3 regions of the Rhizobium sp. WSM409 genome follow, and region 1 is predicted to be linked to each of the others. Evidence: riboswitches for the same ligand, from Rfam matches in the RefSeq annotation. Region 1 holds a riboswitch; each other region holds the start of a gene.
The links. A riboswitch is a leader RNA that binds a small molecule or an ion and turns the genes downstream of it on or off. The one in region 1 is predicted to bind FMN.
Positions count from the first base shown of each region.

Region 1 (6,718 bases):
CGTTACGCCGTCTATGTGTTCGACTACGGCGCGCCGACCGGCTTCCGGCTGGCCGTGAAACATCCTGACCGGATCATGGCGATCATCTCGCAGAACGGCAACGCCTATGTCGAGGGCCTGAGCGAGGGCTGGAACCCGATCCGGGCCTATTGGGAGGATGCGTCCGAGGAGAACCGCAATGCGCTGAAGGCGATGCTGCAGCCGGAAACGACGGTCTGGCAATATACGCATGGGGTTGCCGATCCGACGACGGTTTCGCCCGACGGCTATTCGCTCGACAATTTCTATCTGGCGCGGCCCGGCGTCGAGGACATACAGCTCGACCTCTTCGGCGACTACAAGAGCAATGTCGCGCTCTATCCTGCCTTTCAGGATTATTTCCGCACCCACAAGCCGCCGTTCCTGGCCGTGTGGGGCAAGAACGATCCGTTCTTCCTGCCGCCCGGCGCCGAGGCGTTCAAGCGCGATAATCCCAATGCGGTCGTCCGCTTCCTCGACACCGGCCACTTCGCGCTGGAAACGCATGCCGCAGAGATCGCGGCTGCGATCCGCGATTTTCTGGCCCGCTGAGAGCAGAACCAGGCGCTGCCCGCCGGAAGGGGCGGGCGGTCGCCCAAGCCAACAGGAGAGACGACATGTCTGATACAGTTGCCATCATCACCGGCGCCAGCCAGGGCATCGGCCAGGCGACGGCGCTGCGCCTCGCGCGCGATTTTTCCGCGCTGGTGCTGGTCGCGCGCAACCGCGCCAATCTGGAGGAGACCGCGCAGGCGGTGAGGGCGGTCGGCGCGCAGGCCCTCGTCATCGGCGCCGACCTTGCTGAGCCGGCGGCGGCGCAGGCCGTGGTCGATCAGGCGCTCGGTGCCTTCGGCCGCATCGATGCGCTGCTCAATATCGCCGGCGCCGTGCCGCAGATCGATCTTTTCGAGATGACCGACGCGCAGTGGGAAGGTGGACTGGCGCTGAAGCTGCACGGTGCGCGGCGCCTGACGATTGCCGCCTGGCCGGCACTGAAGGAGACCAACGGCTCCGTCGTCCTGATGTCGGGCAATTCGGCGGTGTTTCCAAAGGCGCCTTATGCGGCGGTCGGTACCATCAATGCTGCCATCGTCGCACTCGCCAAGGCCTTTTCCGATCGCGGCATCACCGATGGCGTGCAGGTCAACAGCGTGCTGCCCGGTCCCGTCATGACCGGCCGGCGCCGCTCCTATCTCGAGCACTGGGCACCGTTGCACGGTGTGAGCGTGGAGGAGGCGACCGCGCATTTCCCCGAACAGGCAGGCATTGCCCGCTACGGCGAGCCGGAGGAAATCGCCGAACTGATGGCCTTCCTGGTGTCGCCGGGTGCCCGCTGGATGACCGGCTCGGCGCTACGCATGGATGGCGGCGAGGTGAAGTCGATCTGATGCGGTCGACGGCGGGAGTGCCCCGCCGTCTTCATCTCCTGCGTTCCTCTATTCGTCGAACCGCTGACTACGCGGCAAGAGCGGCGCGCGTTTTGCCGATCGTCAGAGCCGCTTTTGCTGCTTCGCGGCCTTTCTCGACGAAGTGCGCGCGGTAGATCTGCTTGTGGTGCTCGGTTTCTTGATACTGATGCGGCGTCAGTGAGACCGACAGTACCGGCACGCCCGTATCCATGCCGGCGCGCATCAGCCCATCGACGACGGCCTGGGCGACGAATTCGTGGCGGTAGATTCCGCCGTCGACGACGAAGGCGGCGGCAATGACCGCGCAGTAACGTCCGGTTGCCGCAAGATCGCGGGAAAGCAGCGGCATCTCGAATGCGCCGGGGACGTCGAACACGTCGACCTGCTCGGGCGGAATAAGCTGATGGAAGCCATGAAGGGCGCGGTCGACGATGTCGGCGTGCCAACTGGCTTTGACGAAGGCGTAGCGGGTGGGTGTCACGGTAATCTCCTTTGGCGAACAGACACATCACCCAAGGCGATCACGAACGTTCCCGACAGCCGCAAGGGCGGCAGGAACGCACGTTCTCTTTCATCCGGACTATGACCGTCGGCTCAGGCATCTCACCTGATCTGCTGACCCTTCCTAAGAAGGCGCTCGCGGGCTCGCAATCGAAATTGCATACCGCCGGTAGGGACTTGCACCCCGCCCTGAGAACGGCGCGGACAATAGGGGGAAGGCGGCGGGCTGGCAATAGGTCGATATGCTTTCGCGGCCGGAGCTGGATCAGGCTCCCCAAGCGGCGATTTCGCTCGTTCGCCGATGGCGGCGGGCAATCCCTCTTGCGGAGGAGGAGCTTGCGCCTACATGCTCTCTGTGAGGACATCCACGTCAGAAGCACGACAAGACAGGACGCGCTGTCTCCGCCTGGGCGAGGCCGTGACAACCATGGGAGAGAGTGATGCCAGAATCTTTCGTCGTTCACCGCGAGGCGCATATTGCGGCGCCGCCGGCCGCGGTGTTTGCGCTGATGACCGATCCGGAGAAGATCCTGCGCTGGATGGGAACGGAAGCGCAGGTCGAGCCGCAGCCCGGCGGGCTCTATCTCGTCAACGTCACCGGCGCCCGCTTTGCGCGCGGCTCGTTTCGTGAGGTGGTGCCGGTTCATCGCCTTGCCTACAGCTTCGGCTGGGACGGCAGCGAAGTGGTGCCGCCGGGGTCGAGCCTGGTCGAGATCGACCTGATCGAACAGGAGGGCGGAACGCTGTTGCGGCTCACTCATAGCGGCCTGCCCAGCGCCGATCAATGCGCCGGCCATGCGGAAGGCTGGGCGCATTACCTGGGGCGCCTGACCGAAGTCGCCGCCGGGCGGGATCCGGGTCCCGACGCTTTTTACGGCCGGACATGAACAAATTTGCCGGCAGCGGGGCGTCTCTGCTTGCGGTTGTGACAACAACGGTCGGCGAGCGCCCAAGCGGGTCGTGCGGAAGCGCTTCTTTTGCTACCGCAAACATGAACGCGCAGTTCATCTCCAGTTCAATTTAGCGGTCCTAATCTGCGGACGGCTGGATTGAAAATGGAGTTCACGATGAAGGCACTTTCTATCGCGGCTGCCTTGCTTGCCGGCAGCCTCTCGATCGGTACCGCGGAGGCAATGCCGATGGGGACAATCAATGTCCAGAGCAGTGTCACAAAGGTCGACTACGCCTGCGGTCGCGGCTGGCATCTGACGCGCTGGGGCGAATGCCGGCGAAGCTGGAGACGCCCGCCGCCGGTAGCTTTCTACGGTGGTCCGCCCCGCTGGGGCTGGGAGCGGCGTCACCGCGATTGGGATGGCCCGCGCTGGCGCCATGAGCGGCGCTGGGATCGCGACCGGCGTTGGCGGGATAATGACTAAAAGTCTCGCTTAGATGTAAATGGACGAAGGCCGGAGCGATTTTCGCCCGGCCTTTTCTCATGAAAAAGCGTCGCCGACGCTGACAGCCAGCGTTCTCCCGATTTACCCGAGAGGGTCAGATCCTGCTGACGAGCCAGTGCTTGTCGTCGATCAATTCCTCGAGCTCGACGGGATCCTTGACGCCGAATTCGAACCATTCGACGAGTTCCTTTGCCTTGCGGCTGCTCTCTTCCGCCGTCAGCTCGACCTGATACCTTTCGCACCATCGCCGAAGGATCGACGTCAGCAGCGTCATGTCATTCCCATCCAGCGGATCTTTCGGCCAGAATACCGTGCCCATCGTACCCCTCAATCACACGATGACGAACGGCCCTATAATGGAATCAAAGTCGCGCAAGTTTAAAGTGTTTATTTTTTGTTTTCCACCGCGGCGAAGGGTTTTCGACAGGGGAGTGGACGTCCTTTGGGGCGACAGGTTGAGTCTATGGGAATGTCTTCACGGACACCCGCGGGGTGTCCTGATGGACGTGCGAACGTCGGCTTGTCGCACCCAGGGATGACCGCCAGCGGTCACCCCGAGGGATATCCTTGCGGACGTCCCGGCGAGCGTGCGATGTTAAGCCATGGATCTGCCATCTCCCCTTGCCTGGCTGGTTGACGAGGCCGGGGCCTCGCCTGGTCCCGAACGGTTTCTGGCCGAGCTCGGGCGCCGGTTGCTGGCCGATGGCCTGCCGATTTCCGGCGGCGCGCTGACACTTTCGGTGCCGCATCCGATCATCGCGCGGCGCACCTGGCTGTGGCGAGCCGAGACCGATGCTGTCATCGAGGCTTTGGCCTTTGCCGCGGCGCCGCAGAGCGAGGCTGGGCGCGAGTGGCTGGCTGGGCTCGGACCGGTATGGGAGGAGAGAATCGGGCCTTCGCAGGATAGTCCGATACTCGGCTGGGCGGGTATCGCCAACGGGGCAGGGGGCAGCGCATTCGGCCCGACCGAGGCTGGCCTGCTGCGCGAAGTCGCGCGTTTTTCCGTAGCCCCGCTCGCCGCTTTGGCGGCGCGGGAGGCGCGGGCCGCGCTGCTTGAAGCCTATCTCGGCCGGCGCAGCGCCGCCCGGGTGCAGGCCGGCGCGCTTGCCCGCGGTACCGGCGAGACCATCCGCGCAGCCCTTCTCTGCGCCGATCTGCGCGACTTCACCGCGCTCTCCGAGGTGACCGAGCCTCACGTGATGATCGCCGCATTGGACGCCTGGTTCGACCGTGTCGCAGGCGCCGTGCATGCCTTCGGGGGCGAGGTGCTGAAGTTCATCGGCGACGGCGTGCTGGCGATCTTTCCGGTCACGGCTACGTCGAGCGAGGGCGACACAGGCCGAGGGGATCGCGAGGCTTGCGAGGCAGCGTTGCGCGCGGTCACCGCCAGCCGCGCCGGCATGGCCCATCTCGATCAAGTTCGCCAGGCGCAGGGGCTAGCGCCGCTGCCCTTCGGCGCAGCACTGCACTTCGGCGAGATCCTGTGGGGGAATATTGGTGCTGCCGACCGGCTGGACTTCACCGCTATCGGCTCCGCCGTCAATCTGGTCAGCCGGCTGGAAGGGCTGTGCAAGCCGCTCAGCCGAAGCGTGTTGATCTCGGGCGCGGTGGCGGCGAATACGGCGACGGCGCTGATGCCGCTCGGCGAGCACACCTTGCGCGGCATCGCCGACCCTTGCGCGGTCTTCACCCTGCTTGAGGATTGAGCTGCGGACAGGGCACTTGCACTTACGCAAAGAAACTTTGCAAAGATGTCTTTGTAATAGTAGGCTTCCGGCATGAAAGACCCGCGCCCGCAGCCTGCTCAATCCGTCACCGCACCCCGCACCCTCAGCCGCGTCGTGCCCGATCCCACCGCGCTGAAGGCGCTGACGCATCCTGTCCGGCTGCGCATGCTCGGCATGCTCAGGGTCGATGGACCCGCCACGGCGACGCAGCTGGCAGTGCGGCTCGGGCTGAATAGCGGCGCGACCAGCTATCACCTACGCCAGCTCGCCCAATACGGCTTCATCGAGGAAGCGCCGCATGCTTCGCGGCGCGACCGCTGGTGGCGCGCCAGCCACGAGCTCACCTCGGTGCCGGCAAGCGAGGCCGAGGGTGAAGCGCTTGATCTCGACCTCGCCTTCAACCAGGCGATACTCTCTCTGCAGGTCGGCCAGATGCAGCAGGCGCTGGAGGAATATGCCGAGCTGCCGGCGGAATGGCGCAAGGCGAGCACGGCCAGCGACATCATCATCCCGATGACGGCGGAACAGGCCGAAGCCCTGACCAAGCGGCTGACCGATACCATTCTCGAAGCGATGCGGGTGGCTCCGCCTTTGGGGGAGCTGGCACCCCCGGATATGGTTCCCTTCTCGATCATGCTGCACGCCTTTCGCTATCCGGGCCGGCTCCCGCATCGCGAGGAAGATGATGGGTCATGAGGAAGGGTGGGCCATTCCTGGCGCTTGCCGCGGCCGAGACGCTTTCGCTTTCCGGCACGCGGCTGTCGACCATCGCTATTCCCTGGTTGGTGCTGAGCGCGACCGGCAGCCCCGTTTTAACCGGGCTGACAGCGATGATGGAGATGCTCCCCTATGTCGCCGCCAAGGCGCTCAGTGGGCCGCTGATCGACCGCGTCGGCCCGAAACGCATCGCTGTCGTCTGCGACACCGCCTCGGTGGCCGTGGTGATGCTGGTGCCGCTGCTCGATTGGCTCGGCCTGCTTGATATGTCGCTGCTGCTGCCTGTCGTCTTTGCCATGGGTGTGCTGCGCGGTCCATCCGATGCTGCCAAACAGGCGATGGTGCCTGATATTGCCGAATTGGCGGCGGTGCCGCTCGAGCGGGTGACAGGCCTCGTTGGTGCCATCGAGCGGCTGGCCTCGACGGCGGGTGCGGCCGGCGCCGGCGCGCTGATCGGCCTGATCGGCCCGGGCCAAGCGCTGGTGGTCAATGCCGTCACCTTCGCCGCCGCTGCGCTGATTGTGGGAGTAGGCATCCCCGGATTGCGGCGCGTCCCCGAGCTGCGCTGCATGCCCGAGGCCCGGCCGGGCGGGATGTCCTCCTATCTCGGCGATCTCAGGGAAGGCTGGCGCTTTCTGCGCGGCGACGCGGTGCTCGTCAGCATTGTCATCATGGTGGCGACCACTAACCTGCTGGACCAGGCTTATCACGCGGTGCTGCTGCCCGTCTGGACGCGGAGCTCAGGCCATGGCCCGGAATTGCTGGGGGCGATGTTTTCGGCCTTCACCGGCGCCTCGATCGCGGGTGCTGCGATTGCCGCTGCGATCGGCGAGCGGATGCCGCGCCTGATGGTTTATACCGTGGCCTTCCTGCTGACCGGATTTCCGCGCTTTCTCGTTATTGCGCTGGATGCGCCACTCCCCATCATCTTCCTCACCCTGGCAATCGC
Region 1 covers NZ_CM172794.1:2,653,377-2,660,094, reverse strand. The annotation lists gene AC25BC_RS13420 (alpha/beta fold hydrolase) at 1-570, shown strand, start outside; gene AC25BC_RS13415 (SDR family oxidoreductase) at 636-1,406, shown strand; gene AC25BC_RS13410 (6,7-dimethyl-8-ribityllumazine synthase) at 1,474-1,908, opposite strand; FMN riboswitch at 1,987-2,129, opposite strand; gene AC25BC_RS13405 (SRPBCC family protein) at 2,369-2,815, shown strand; gene AC25BC_RS13400 (GCG_CRPN prefix-to-repeats domain-containing protein) at 2,996-3,304, shown strand; gene AC25BC_RS13395 (hypothetical protein) at 3,420-3,644, opposite strand; gene AC25BC_RS13390 (adenylate/guanylate cyclase domain-containing protein) at 3,928-5,031, shown strand; gene AC25BC_RS13385 (winged helix-turn-helix domain-containing protein) at 5,104-5,748, shown strand; gene AC25BC_RS13380 (MFS transporter) at 5,745-6,718, shown strand, end outside.

Region 2 (6,718 bases), 410 kb from region 1:
GGCGACACACGGCGCTTGGCCTCACGATAGAACGTATAGAGGCCGGAGGCGATGACGATCGCAGCCCCGACGAGCGTCCAGCTGTCAGGCACTTCCGCGAAGAAAAAGAAGCCGAGCACAGAAGAGAAGATCAGGCTGGTATAGCGAAACGGCGCGACGAAAGAGATTTCGCCGGTGCGCATGGCGAGGATGACCGACTGGTAGCCGACGAGCACCAGCACCGATGCGAGTACGAGATGCCCAAGTGCTGCGGCGCTGACCGGCTGCCAGCCGCCGAGCACCGGGATGAGCAGCGCGCCGAAGAAGGAGGCTGATATGGCGGTGATGACGGTTATCATCAGCGAGGGAATCTCCGGACTGATGCTCCGGGTGGCGAGATCGCGGCCGGCCGTCGTCAGCACCGCAGCGACGCAGAGGAGGGCGGCGGCGGTGAATCCCTCAGGGCCGGGACGGATAATGATCATCACGCCGACGAGGCCGACAAGGATCGCCGACCAGCGCCGCCAGCCGACCGGCTCGCCGAAGAAGAGGGCAGCGCCGAAGGTGACGACCAGCGGCAGCGACTGCAGGATCGCCGAGGCATTGGCGATCGGCATCATGCCGAGCGCGGTGATATAGGTGACGGCGGAGAGCGTCTCACAGATGATCCTGAAGATGATCATCGGCTGCAGCATGATGCGCCAGGAGCGCAGCGCGCCCATTTTCCAGGCGATCAGATAGACGAGCAGGCTGGTGAAGAGGCCGCGCAGGAACATGATCTCGCCGGCGTTCATATAGGCGATCACCGATTTGGATAGAGCGTCGCTTGCGGAAAAGCCGGCCATCGCCATGCTCATATAGATGGCGCCCTCAGTATTGCGTGACCGCGGCATGAAGAGATTCCCGTTACCTGTGCGCTCCTTTTAATCGCGAAGACGCATGAAGGGAATCGGATGAATGCCACACCAGGCATAAATCGATGATGCGGTGCACAACGGCACTGACCTCAATGCAGGCGTGTGGATGAAGGTCTCGGCAAATCTCGGTTTTATAAGGCGAATTCCGATGTTTCCGACGCCGTGATCAAGGCGTCGATGAGGACGCGCCGTCGCGCTGCCGGTTCGGCCATAGGCGTTTTTCTCGTCCTGCGCGGGAAACGGGTGGCTGCATCGCATGATGTTTGAGCATGTCAAATCTGGCAACAAACCAGGAGAGAACGATATGACACTTCTCAACGACAAGATCGCCATCATCACCGGCGCAAGCTCAGGCATCGGCCGCGCAGCGGCGAAACTCTTTGCACGGCAAGGTGCCAAGCTCGTGGTCACCGGCCGGCGACAAGACGCGCTCGACGCCGTCATCGCGGAAATTGAGGCGGAGGGTGGGCAGGCCGTCGCCATATCAGGCGATGTCAGGGACGAGGCGCTCCAGGAAAGGCTTGTCGAAACGGCAGTCTCGCGTTTCGGCCGGCTCGACATCGCCTTCAACAATGCCGGCATCATCGGTGAGATGGGGCCGGTCGCCGGGCTGTCGGTGGAGGGCTGGCGCGAGACGATCGAGACCAATCTCACCGCCGCCTTCCTCGGCGCCAAACACCAGTCGGCGGCGATGGGAAAAGGCGGCGGATCGCTGATCTTCACCTCGACCTTTGTCGGCCATACCGTCGGCATGCCTGGCATGGCCGCCTATGCGGCGAGCAAGGCGGGTTTGATCGGCTTCGTGCAGGTGCTCGCCGCTGAACTCGGAGCGCAGAAGATCCGCGTCAACGCACTGCTTCCCGGCGGCACCGACACACCCGCCAGCATTACCAACGCGCCCGATGCCACGCCGGAAGTGCTCGCCTTCGTGGAGGGATTGCATGCGCTGAAACGCATGGCGCAACCCGAAGAGATCGCCAATGCAGCGCTTTTCCTTGCCTCCGACATGTCGAGCTTCGTGACCGGCACGGCGATGCTGGCGGATGGCGGCGTTTCGATCAACCGGACATAGGGGCAGGAAATAGGGTGTGCTGTGGCAACCAGCCGTGCGCGTCTGGGACCCAGCCACCCGCCCTCGTCCTTCGAGGCTCCGGCCTGCGGCCTGCGCGCCTCAGGATGAGGGCTGGTCGGTGTGCCTTGCCGCTGCGCTTCCCGTTGAACCAAGCCGCAACCTCTCTCCAGCCTCATCCTGAGGCGCCCCGAAGGGGCCTCGAAGGACGGGGCTGGCCGCTTTGCGCCGATCAGGCGACTTCGCGTATGTCTCTTTCCGCCTGGCGGTCGAGATAGGCGACCAAATCCGCGATGGTGACGAGGGGGAGGTTGTGGCGTTCGGCAAAGAGCGTGAGTTCGGGCAGGCGGGACATGGTTCCGTCGTCGTTGGCGACTTCGCAGATGACGCCGGCGGGGATCCTTCCGGCGAGGCGGGCGAGATCGACTGCGGCTTCGGTGTGGCCAGGGCGGCCGAGCACGCCGCGGGGGTTGGCGCGCAGCGGAAAGATATGGCCGGGGCGGGCGAATTCGTCGGGCTTTGTGCGATCGTCGACGAGGGCGCGGACGGTGGCGGCGCGGTCCGCCGCAGAGATGCCCGTCGTCGTGCCCTTGAGATAATCGACCGAGACCGTGAAGGCGGTTTTGTGCGATTCCGTATTGTTGGGCACCATCAGCGGAATATCGAGCGCATCGAGGCGCTCGCCTTCCATGGCGATGCAGACGAGTCCACGGGCGTGGGTCATCATGAAGGCGATTGCCTCAGGGGTGACGGCATCGGCCGCGACCACGATATCGCCTTCGTTTTCCCGGTTCTGGTCGTCGACGACGACGACCATCTTGCCGCTGGCAATGGCTGATATGGCATCTTCAATTCTTGCGATAGTCATGCTGTCTGGCCTTTCAAGGGTTATGTCAGCGGGCTGACATGGTCTGCTCGGCTCAATCCGTGAGCGAGCCTTCTGCCCTTGGGCGAACAAACGTCAGCCGACTCCGGGATGGAGTGCAACTGCCCGTGTTGTCCTCTTCCATCCGGACTATACCGTCGGCTCCGGCATCTCACCGGATCTGCTGACCTTCCGACAGGAGGTGCCGGAAGCGCTCGCGGGCTCCAAGATTGCTCCTGATACCGCCGGTGGGGAATTACACCCCGCCCTGAGAACATTTCAAAGATAGGATCAAAAACAGGCAGATGGCAAGGTCACTCGACCGGGCAAAAATGCAAAGCTGCCCTGACGCCGATGGACACACTGTTCACACGGAGGCGACAACCGTGTCGCCTTCCGCGCTTCGTTGGTGCTTTGATCCTTCCATGCATGTCGTTGTCCCAAAACCACTGCGCAATTTTGGGCGCCTGCATCAGGACATGATCAGGCCGCCGTCGACATTGATCGTCTGGCCGGTGATATAGGCGGCATCCTCGCTGGCGAGGAAGGTCACCAGGCCGGCGACGTCTTCGCCGGAGCCGGCCCGTTTCATCGGGATGCCCTCGACCCATTCCTTCATCAACTCGCCGGGGGCGTAGTTGCCGAGCAGCTTGCCCCAGGCCTGGTCGTTATAGGCCCACATGTCGGTTTCGATGATGCCGGGGCAGAAGGCGTTGACGGTGATCTTCTCGGTCGCGACTTCCTTGGCCAGGCTCTGGGTGATGCCGACGACGCCCATTTTCGAGGCGGCATAATGCGGCGTGTAGATGAAGCCGTCGCGGGCCTGGCCGGAGGCGGTGTTGATGATGCGGCCGCCGCGCTTGTGCCTGCGCATTCTCGATATCGCCTCCTGGGCGCAGAGGAAGACGCCCTTGGTGTTGACGGCCATCACCTTGTCCCACTCGTTTTCGGTCAGGTCCTCGACGCGGGCAATGGTGATGACGCCGGCGTTCTGGATCGAGACGTCGACCGAGCCGAATTCCTTCTCGGCGGCATCATAGAGGGCGGTGACGCTCGCCTTGTCGGTGACGTCGCCGATGAAGGAGATCGCCTTGCCGCCTTCGGCCCGGATCTGTTCGGCAACGCCGTGAACCAGCTCCTCGTTGGCCGAGACGACGAGATTGGCGCCTTCTTTCGCAAAGCGTCTGGCGATCGCCGCTCCGATGCCGCGGCTGCCCCCGGTAATGACGACGGTCTTCTGCTCGAAGCGTTTCATGCTCTTTCCTTGTCCATCGATAAACAATAAATCTGGGTGCGACCTACCATGCGATCATTATTGGAGATCAACCGGTTGTCGCGAATTCAGGCAGTGTTGAGCGCCGGTGACGACGTCCGCGCCTTCCATCCGTTCGACAGCCCGTTCGATCGGCGTGAAGGGCGGGCAGACGACGATATCGCACGCCGTCATGCCCGTTAGTCCCTTCAGCGCCTCGATCTCAGCCAGGGAGGAAGCGAGATCGGTCACTTTTCAGCAGCGGGAATGAGCTTTCTCATCACCAGCAGCAGAAACCGCCGTCGACGAGAAGATCGACGCCGGTCACGAAACTTGCTGCATTCGACAGCAGAAACACCGCCGGACCCACCATCTCGTCCACCGCTGCCATGCGCTGCATCGGCGTCTGCTCTTCGAAGAGCTTGGTCTGGTGGACCATCTCCGGACGGGTGTTCATGGGCGTTGCCGTGTATCCGGGGGAGATGGTGTTGACGCGAATGCCGCGGTCGACCCATTCCATGGCCATGGACTTCGACATATGGATCACGCCCGCCTTGGAGGCGTTATAGTGCGCTTGGCTCAGCCCCCGGTTCACGATCACACCCGACATGGAAGCGATGTTGACGATGGAGCCGCGTCCATTCTTCAGCATGGCGCGAGCCTCTGCCTGGCAGGAAAGAAAGACGCCTTTCAGGTTGATATCCATCAACGTCTGATATTGGTCCTCCTCCATTTCTTCCGCTGCGTTCGCGTTAGCGATGCCTGCAGCGTTGACTGCAAGCGTCAGCGCGCCGAGATCGGCTTCGGTACGTGCTACGGCATCTCCAAGGGAAGATTTGCTCGTGACATCCGCCGCGATCTGGATCGAGCGGCGGCCGGCGGCGCGAATATGTTCGGCCGTCTTGACCAGCCCGTCGTCGGTTCGGCGGTCGAGCAGCGCCACGTCGGCGCCGCATTGCGCAAGGCCGATGGCAATGCGCTGACCAATACCGCTGCCGGCACCGGTAACGATGGCAACCTGGCCGCTGAGATCGAAAAGCTTCGGGGCGTTCAGAGTGATGTCGGACACCGCTCTTCCTTTCTCTGTCTGTTTAGATGGTGGCCAGTTCCATGACCGAAACGTCATTTGCCTGGTCACGATTGAGAATCCCCGCCTGCTTGCCTTGCGCAAGCACGACAATGCGATTGGAGACTCCGAGAACTTCTTCGAGGTCCGAGCTTACGACGATGACCGCCACGCCCCGTTTGGCAAGATTGACGATGATGTCGTAGATACCGGCTCGGGCGCCGACGTCGATGCCTCTCGTCGGTTCGTCGAGCACGACGACCTTAGGATCGCGCATCAGCCATTTCGCGATGACCACCTTCTGCTGGTTGCCGCCGGACAGGTCCGAGGCATATTGCTCCGCACGGCCCTTCACGCCGAACTTGGCCACTGCCTTCTCCGCAAACGAGCGCTTGACGCTCGGCGTAATCCAACGCCCGCCCAGCTTGTCGAGATTGGCGTAGATAATGTTCTCGCCGATCCGGTGCCCGACAACGAGGCCTTGCTCCTTGCGGTCTTCCGGAACCATCACGATGCCCTTGGCGATCGCGTCCGCCGGATCGCGCAGCCTGAGTTCTTCGCATTCCAGCTTGATCGAACCTGCACTGATTGGGTCCGCGCCCGAAATGGCGCGGACAAGTTCGGTGCGGCCGGCGCCGACCAGTCCGGCGATTCCGAGAATTTCCCCGGCGCGCACATCGAAGGTAACGTCGCGGAATGAGTTGTCCGGCGAGCACAGCCCCGACACCTGGAGTACTGGATGCTCTGTCGGAACCGGCAGGGCAGGGAACAAGCGGTCAAGCGGGCGTCCGACCATGCTCTCGACGATCGTTCGCACCGGTGTCGCGCTGTCGGAGAATTCCTGCACGCGCTCGCCATCGCGAAGAACGACGATCCGATCGGTTATTCGCTTGATCTCTTCCATGCGGTGGGAAATGTAGACGATGCCGACACCTTCTGAGCGAAGCTTCCGAACCTGTTCGAAAAGAGCTTCCGTCTCCGCGCCGCCAAGGGCGGCCGTCGGCTCATCGAGGATCAGGAGCTTTGCGTTGAGAGCCAGCGCCTTGGCGATCTCGATGAGTTGCTGATTTGCCGTGGAAAGGCCGGCGACCGTCCGCGTTGCAGGGATGTGAAGGTTCAAGCGAGCGAGCTGGTCCTGGGCCCGGCGAACCATCTGGGCGCGGTCGACGACGCCGTTCTTCATCGGCCAACGTCCGATGAAGACGTTTTCCGCGATCGACAGCTGCGGCAGAAGCTGCAGCTCCTGATGGATCAGGACAACGCCCTTGTCGATCGCTTCCCTTGGGGTGGCCGGGGCATAAGGCTGCCCCAGCCATGTCATTGATCCTTCGGACGGCGTGCGTGACCCGGCGATAATGCCCGATAGCGTTGACTTGCCTGCGCCGTTTTCACCGAGAAGTGCAACCACTTCGCCGGGATAAACGTCCAAGCTGACATTCTTCAGAACCTGGAGCGGCCCATACCATTTGGATATGCCCCTCAGGGAAAGAGCTGGATCAGTCACGGCACACCTCCTCAAGACCTCAACTTCATTACGGATGGTTGGCGATGAAGCCTGCGACGTTTTCCT
Region 2 covers NZ_CM172794.1:2,246,671-2,253,388, reverse strand. The annotation lists gene AC25BC_RS11280 (DMT family transporter) at 1-872, opposite strand, end outside; gene AC25BC_RS11275 (SDR family oxidoreductase) at 1,201-1,968, shown strand; gene ribB (3,4-dihydroxy-2-butanone-4-phosphate synthase) at 2,198-2,833, opposite strand; FMN riboswitch at 2,960-3,110, opposite strand; gene AC25BC_RS11265 (glucose 1-dehydrogenase) at 3,303-4,085, opposite strand; gene AC25BC_RS11260 (triose-phosphate isomerase) at 4,143-4,334, opposite strand; gene AC25BC_RS11255 (SDR family oxidoreductase) at 4,363-5,151, opposite strand; gene AC25BC_RS11250 (sugar ABC transporter ATP-binding protein) at 5,174-6,652, opposite strand; gene AC25BC_RS11245 (sugar ABC transporter substrate-binding protein) at 6,681-6,718, opposite strand, start outside.
Region 2: another riboswitch for FMN. It lies ahead of ribB (3,4-dihydroxy-2-butanone-4-phosphate synthase); the one in region 1 lies ahead of AC25BC_RS13410 (6,7-dimethyl-8-ribityllumazine synthase).

Region 3 (6,718 bases), 1.3 Mb from region 1:
CTCTCGGCTTCATGGAAGGCGAGATCTCGGTCTTGCAGGTCGAAAAGCGCATCCGTTCGCGCGTCAAGCGCCAGATGGAAAAGACCCAGCGCGAATACTACCTCAATGAACAGATGAAGGCGATCCAGAAGGAACTCGGAGACGGCGAAGAAGGTCGCGACGAGATGAGCGAACTGGAAGAGCGCATCTCCAAGACCAAGCTGTCCAAGGAAGCCCGTGAAAAGGCCGATGCGGAGCTGAAGAAGCTGCGCCAGATGAGCCCGATGTCGGCGGAAGCCACCGTGGTGCGCAATTATCTGGACTGGCTGCTCGGCATTCCCTGGGGCAAGAAGTCGAAGATCAAGGCCGATCTCAACAATGCCGAGAAGATCCTCGAAGCCGATCACTTCGGTCTCGACAAGGTCAAGGAGCGCATCGTCGAATATCTGGCCGTGCAGGCCCGCGCCACCAAAATCAAGGGCCCGATCCTCTGCCTCGTCGGCCCTCCGGGCGTCGGCAAGACCTCGCTCGCCCAGTCGATCGCCAAGGCGACCGGCCGTGAGTATGTGCGTATGGCGCTTGGCGGCGTTCGTGACGAAGCCGAAATCCGCGGTCACCGCCGCACCTATATCGGCTCTATGCCCGGCAAGGTCATCCAGTCGATGAAGAAGGCTAAGAAGTCCAACCCGCTATTCTTGCTCGACGAAATCGACAAGCTCGGCCAGGACTATCGCGGCGATCCGTCTTCGGCTCTGCTCGAAGTGCTCGATCCGGCGCAGAACATGACCTTCATGGATCACTATCTGGAAGTCGAATACGACCTGTCGGATGTGATGTTCATCACGACGGCGAATACGCTGAACATTCCAGCGCCTCTGATGGACCGCATGGAGATCATCCGTATCGCCGGCTACACAGAGGATGAAAAGCGCGAAATCGCCAAGCGGCACCTGTTGCCGAAGGCCATCAAGGAACATGCGTTGCAGCCGGAAGAATTCTCGGTCAGTGACGACGCCCTGATGTCGATCAGCCAGCATTACACCCGCGAAGCCGGCGTCCGCAACTTCGAGCGCGAGCTGATGAAACTCGCCCGCAAGGCGGTCACCGAGATCATCAAGGGCAAGACGAAGGCCGTTCACGTGACGGCTGCCAACATCTCCGACTATCTGGGCGTCCCGCGCTTCCGCCATGGCGAAGCAGAGGGCGAGGATCAGGTTGGCGTCGTGACCGGTCTTGCCTGGACGGAAGTCGGCGGCGAGCTGCTGACCATCGAAGGTGTGATGATGCCGGGCAAGGGCCGCATGACGGTCACCGGCAATCTGAAGGAAGTCATGAAGGAATCGATCTCGGCAGCGGCCTCCTATGTCCGCTCGCGCGCTGTCGATTTCGGCATCGAGCCGCCGCGCTTCGACAAGAGCGACATCCACGTGCACGTGCCGGAAGGCGCAACCCCGAAGGATGGTCCCTCGGCTGGTGTCGCCATGGCAACCGCGATCGTCTCGATCATGACCGGCATCCCCGTGGACAGGCATGTGGCCATGACCGGTGAAATCACGCTTCGTGGCCGTGTGCTGCCGATCGGCGGTCTCAAGGAAAAGCTGCTCGCAGCGCTTCGCGGCGGCATCAAGAAGGTGCTGATTCCGGAGGAAAACGCCAAGGACCTGGCGGAGATTCCTGACAACGTGAAGAACAACATGGAGATCATCCCGGTATCCCGCATGGGCGAGGTGATCAAGCACGCGCTGATCCGGCGGCCGGAGCCAATCGAATGGGATGGCACGGTGGAAACGCCGGTCATCACATCGGTCGAAGGCCTCGATGAGACAGGCGCAACCATAGCGCATTGAGTGGCCTTTGCCACATTTATGCCCAATTGGCCCAAAACACGGAAAAAGGCTGGCGGAAACGCCAGCCTTTTTTGTGAAAACGTCATGTAGACGCTTGCTTTTCCTTGATTTGCAGGGCTTTTGGGTTTTCGGCGGGCCTGATGAAACCTATTCTGCGCCTAGCTTACTTTTGAGTCGTTTCATACCATTTAGAAAGGGGTGGAAACATGAACAAGAATGAACTCGTGTCCGCAGTAGCCGAAAAGGCAGGACTGACGAAGTCTGACGCGGCTTCCGCTGTTGACGCGGTTTTCGACGTTGTCCAGGCTGAACTCAAGAACAAGGGCGACATTCGCCTCGCGGGTTTCGGCAGCTTCACCGTTTCTCATCGTGCCGCATCGAAGGGCCGTAACCCGTCGACGGGCGCTGAAGTCGACATTCCGGCTCGCAACGTGCCGAAATTCACGCCCGGCAAGGGCCTGAAGGACGCCGTCAACGGCTGATCTGAGATTATCCGCCAGCCGGAAACGAGACCGGTTGTGTAGGATTTGAGAGGGGTTCGGCTTTGCCGGACCCCTTTTGTTTGGGCGGATCTTGCCGTCGCGGGGGCTTTGATCTACGACAGTTCTGTTCTCAGGGCGGGGTGAAACTCCCCACCGGCGGTAAGGGTTTCGGCCTGAGCCCGCGAGCGCCTTCTTTCGCGCCCATGCGGAGGAGGGGTCAGCAGATCCGGTGTGATTCCGGAGCCGACGGTTAAAGTCCGGATGGAAGAGAATGAGTGTCGGCCACGCGGAGGGCAGGGTTGCCCTGTGTCGCTTGGTCGGGGCTCATGCGTCCTGATTTATGTTGGTCCCTGTTTTGGATGAAAGACATGAATCAGACTTCTGTTGCCGTCGAGCCGTCCCGCGCCGTTGTCGGTGCCATCTGGATGGTCCTTGCCGGCATTGCCTTTTCGCTTCTCAACGTCGTCACCCAATGGCTGACGATGAAGCTTGCCTTTCCCTCGGCGTCCGCAGCCTTCTGGCAATATGGCTTCGCCTTCCTGTTTTCGCTGCCGTTCCTGAAGAGGCTCGGCCTTGCGGCGATGCGCACGCACTATCCTTGGCGTCACCTCGCGCGCGTCGCGCTTGCCGCGCTCGGCGTCGAGGCCTGGGTCGCCGGCCTTGCCACGGTGCCGATCTGGCAGGCGATCGCACTGGTGATGACCTCGCCCTTCTTCATCATTCTGGGCGCCCGGCTTTTCCTCGGGGAGCGCGTCGGCCCGGCCCGCTGGGCCGCGACGGCAGCGGGTTTCACCGGAGCGATGATCATTCTGCAGCCATGGTCTGATGGTTTTGGCTGGGCGGCTCTCTTGCCTGTGCTTTCGGCGCTGCTGTGGGGCGCCTCGTCGCTGATCACCAAGAGCCTGACAGGCATCGAACGGCCAGAGACGATCACCGTCTGGCTGCTCGTTCTGCTGACGCCGATAAATGGCGGGCTGGCGCTTGCGGCAGGCTTTGCAGTGCCGACGGGCGCAACCCTTGCCCTGTTCCTGCTGGCGGGGCTGCTGACCGCGGTAGCGCAGTATTTCCTGACGCTAGCCTATGCCGCAGCGGATGCCGCCTATGTCCAGCCGTTCGACGATCTGAAGCTGCCGTTGAACGTGCTGGCCGGTTGGCTGTTCTTCGGTTATGCGCCGGCGGGTTATCTCTGGCTGGGAGCGGCTCTCATCTTGTCTGCTTCGCTGTTCATCATGCGAAACGAGATGCGCCGGGAGCGCAAACCAGAGCCTGACATGATCTGACGCAAAATGCCGCATCTGTCATGCCTCTGTCATGCCGCTCGCGCAGAAAACTCATGTTTCGAATGTTCGACACATGGGGGATTTCATGACAATTTCATCGCGCAAGGCAGCGCTCGCTGCCGTGCTTCTCGCATCCGTCGCCTTTCCGGCCGCGGCCGAGCCGGTTTTCAACCGCATCGCTTCCTTCCCGGTCGCAGAGAACCTGCCTGTTGATAAGGACAAGCTTTCGGTGAGCTCCGCCGAGATCATCACCGCGACCGAAGACGGCAACACGCTGATCTATAGCGACAGCCCGCTCGGCGCGATCGGCTTTATCGACATTACCGATGCCAAGGCCCCGAAGGCCGGCGGCGCGCTGATGATGGACGGCGAGCCGACATCGGTCACCTGGAGCGCCGGCAAGGCACTGGTTGCCGTCAACACCTCCGAAAGCAAGGCCAAGCCCTCGGGCCGTCTCGCGATCGTCGACGTGGCGACCAAGAAGATCGAAAACACCTGCGATCTCGGTGGTCAGCCGGATTCGATCGCCCTCAACAAGGACAAGACGCTAGGCACCATCGCAATCGAAAATGAACGCGACGAAAACATCAATGACGGCAAGATCCCGCAGATGCCGGCCGGCGATCTCGTCGTCTTCCAGGTCAAGAACGGCACCGTCGATTGCGGCACTATCAAGCACATGACGCTGGCCGGGCTTACCGGCGTCGCCCCTGAAGATCCGGAGCCGGAATTCGTCGCCTTCAACAGCCTGAACGAGATTGCCCTGACGCTGCAGGAAAACAACGAGATCGTCATCATCGACGCCAACACGGCTGAAGTGAAGACGCATTTCTCCGCCGGCAGCGTCGATCTCACCGGCATCGACACCAAGCGTGACGGCGCCCTGAAATTCTCGGGCGAAGCCAAGGGCGTGCCGCGCGAGCCCGATGCCGTGAAGTGGCTTGACGACAACCGCCTCGTCGTCGCCAATGAAGGCGACTACCAGGGCGGCTCGCGCGGCTTCACCATTTTCGACAGGACGGGCAAGCTTCTCTACGAATCGGGCGCATCCTTCGAACGCGCCGTCGCCCATATCGGCCACTATCCGGAAAGCCGTTCGGGATCGAAGGGCGTCGAGCCGGAAGGCCTCGAAGCCGCCAAGTTCGGCGACGACAAGTATTTCTTCCTGCTCGCCGAACGTGCCTCGGTCGTCGGCGTCTATAAGGATACCGGCGCCGATCCCGAACTCGTCCAGCTGCTGCCATCAGGCATTTCGCCGGAAGGCGCGATCGCCATTCCCGCCCGCAATCTTCTTGCGACCGCCAACGAGCTCGATCTCGGCAAGGACGGCGGCACGCGCTCGCATGTGATGATCTACGAGCGTTCGGAAGGCGAGAAGGCCTATCCGCAGATCGTCTCCGCCGAGAAGGATGGCAATCCGATCGGCTTTGCTGCCCTTTCGGGTCTCGCCGCCGTTCCGGGCAAGCCAGGCATGCTCTACGCCGTCAGCGACAGCGTTCTGGGCTCGCAGCCGACGATCTACACGATCGACGCCAGCAAGAAGCCGGCCGTCATCACCGACGCCCTCGTCGTCAAGCGTGACGGTGCCCCGGCTCAGAAGCTCGACATCGAAGGCATCGCGGCTGCCGCCGATGGCTCCTTCTGGCTCGCCTCGGAAGGCTACAGCGAGCGTCTCGTCCCGCACGCCCTCTACAACGTCAATGCCAAGGGCGACATCAAGGCCGAGATCGCGCTGCCGAAGGAGCTCGTCGCCAACGAAATCCGCTACGGCTTCGAAGGCGTGGCCATTGTCGGCACCGGCGACGACACCACGCTTTGGATGGCGGTCCAGCGCGAGTGGAGCGACGACGAGAAGGGCTTCGTCAAGCTCGTCTCCTACAATCCGAAGAAGAAGGAATGGGGTGCCGTTCGCTATCCGCTCGACAAGACGGAAAGCGGCTGGGTCGGTCTGTCGGAAATTTCGGCCGAGGGCGACAGCGTCTACATCATCGAGCGCGACAACCTCGTCGGCGATGCCGCCAGGCTGAAGAAGCTCTACAAGGTCGCGATATCAGAGCTGAAGCCCGCCAAGCTCGGCGGTGAGCTGCCGGTCGTCAAGAAGACCGAAGCCCACGACTTCCTCGGCGAGCTGAAGTCTGCCACCAACGGCTATGTGTTGGACAAGCTCGAAGGCTTCACCTTCGACGCATCGGGCAAGCCCTACGCGGTCACCGACAATGACGGCGTCAGCGACTCCTCCGGCGAGACCCTGTTCTTCCCGGTCGACCTGGTCGGCACGAACTGAGCTTCTGACGGTTCCACCACATGAAAATGGCCGGGTAAAACCCGGCCATTTTTTCGTTTCGGAGTATTGGATTCCTACCAGCGCTGATGCACATGCGGCGCGATCAGCCGCTCGTAGATCTCGCGCGTTGCGGCCATGACATCGGCCGAAAGCGGCGCAAGGTCGGCGGCGGCCGCGTTGGCCTTGGCCTGCTCGGCATTGCGGGCGCCGGGGATGACGACGGTGACGGCGTCGCTCATCAGGATCCAGCGGAGCGCGAAGGCAGCCATGGTCGCGCCCTCGGGCACCAGCTTGCGCACCTCTTCCACCGCCTGCAGGCCGACCTCGAAGGGAACGCCGGCAAAGGTCTCGCCGACATCGAAGGCTTCGCCGTTGCGGTTGAAATTGCGGTGGTCGTCGCTGGCAAAATGTGTGTCCCGGGTGATCTTGCCGGAGAGAAGACCGCTTGCGAGCGGCACACGGGCGATGATCGCCACATTCCTGCGGCGTGCTTCCTGGAAGAACAGATGGTCGGGGCGCTGGCGGAAGATGTTGTAGATGATCTGGATGCTGACGACGCCGGGATATTCGATTGCCTTCAGCCCGTCTTCGACTTTTTCGACGCTGACGCCGTAACCCTTGATCTTGCCGGCCTTCTGCAGCGCGTTCAGGCCCTCGAAGATCTCCGGCCGGTAAAGCGCGTCGCGCGGCGGGCAGTGGAGCTGCACGAGGTCGAGGCTGTCGACGGCAAGATTCGTCAGGCTGCGGTCGATAAAGCCTTCGAGATTAGCCTTTGTGTAGCCTTCGGCGACATGCGGGTTGAGGCGGCGGCCGGCCTTGGTGGCGACCATCGGCCGTTCACCGCCA
Region 3 covers NZ_CM172794.1:1,384,921-1,391,638, forward strand. The annotation lists gene lon (endopeptidase La) at 1-1,826, shown strand, start outside; gene hupB (DNA-binding protein HupB) at 2,033-2,308, shown strand; FMN riboswitch at 2,431-2,585, shown strand; gene ribN (riboflavin transporter RibN) at 2,668-3,588, shown strand; gene AC25BC_RS06980 (esterase-like activity of phytase family protein) at 3,662-5,872, shown strand; gene AC25BC_RS06985 (aldo/keto reductase) at 5,947-6,718, opposite strand, start outside.
Region 3: another riboswitch for FMN. It lies ahead of ribN (riboflavin transporter RibN); the one in region 1 lies ahead of AC25BC_RS13410 (6,7-dimethyl-8-ribityllumazine synthase).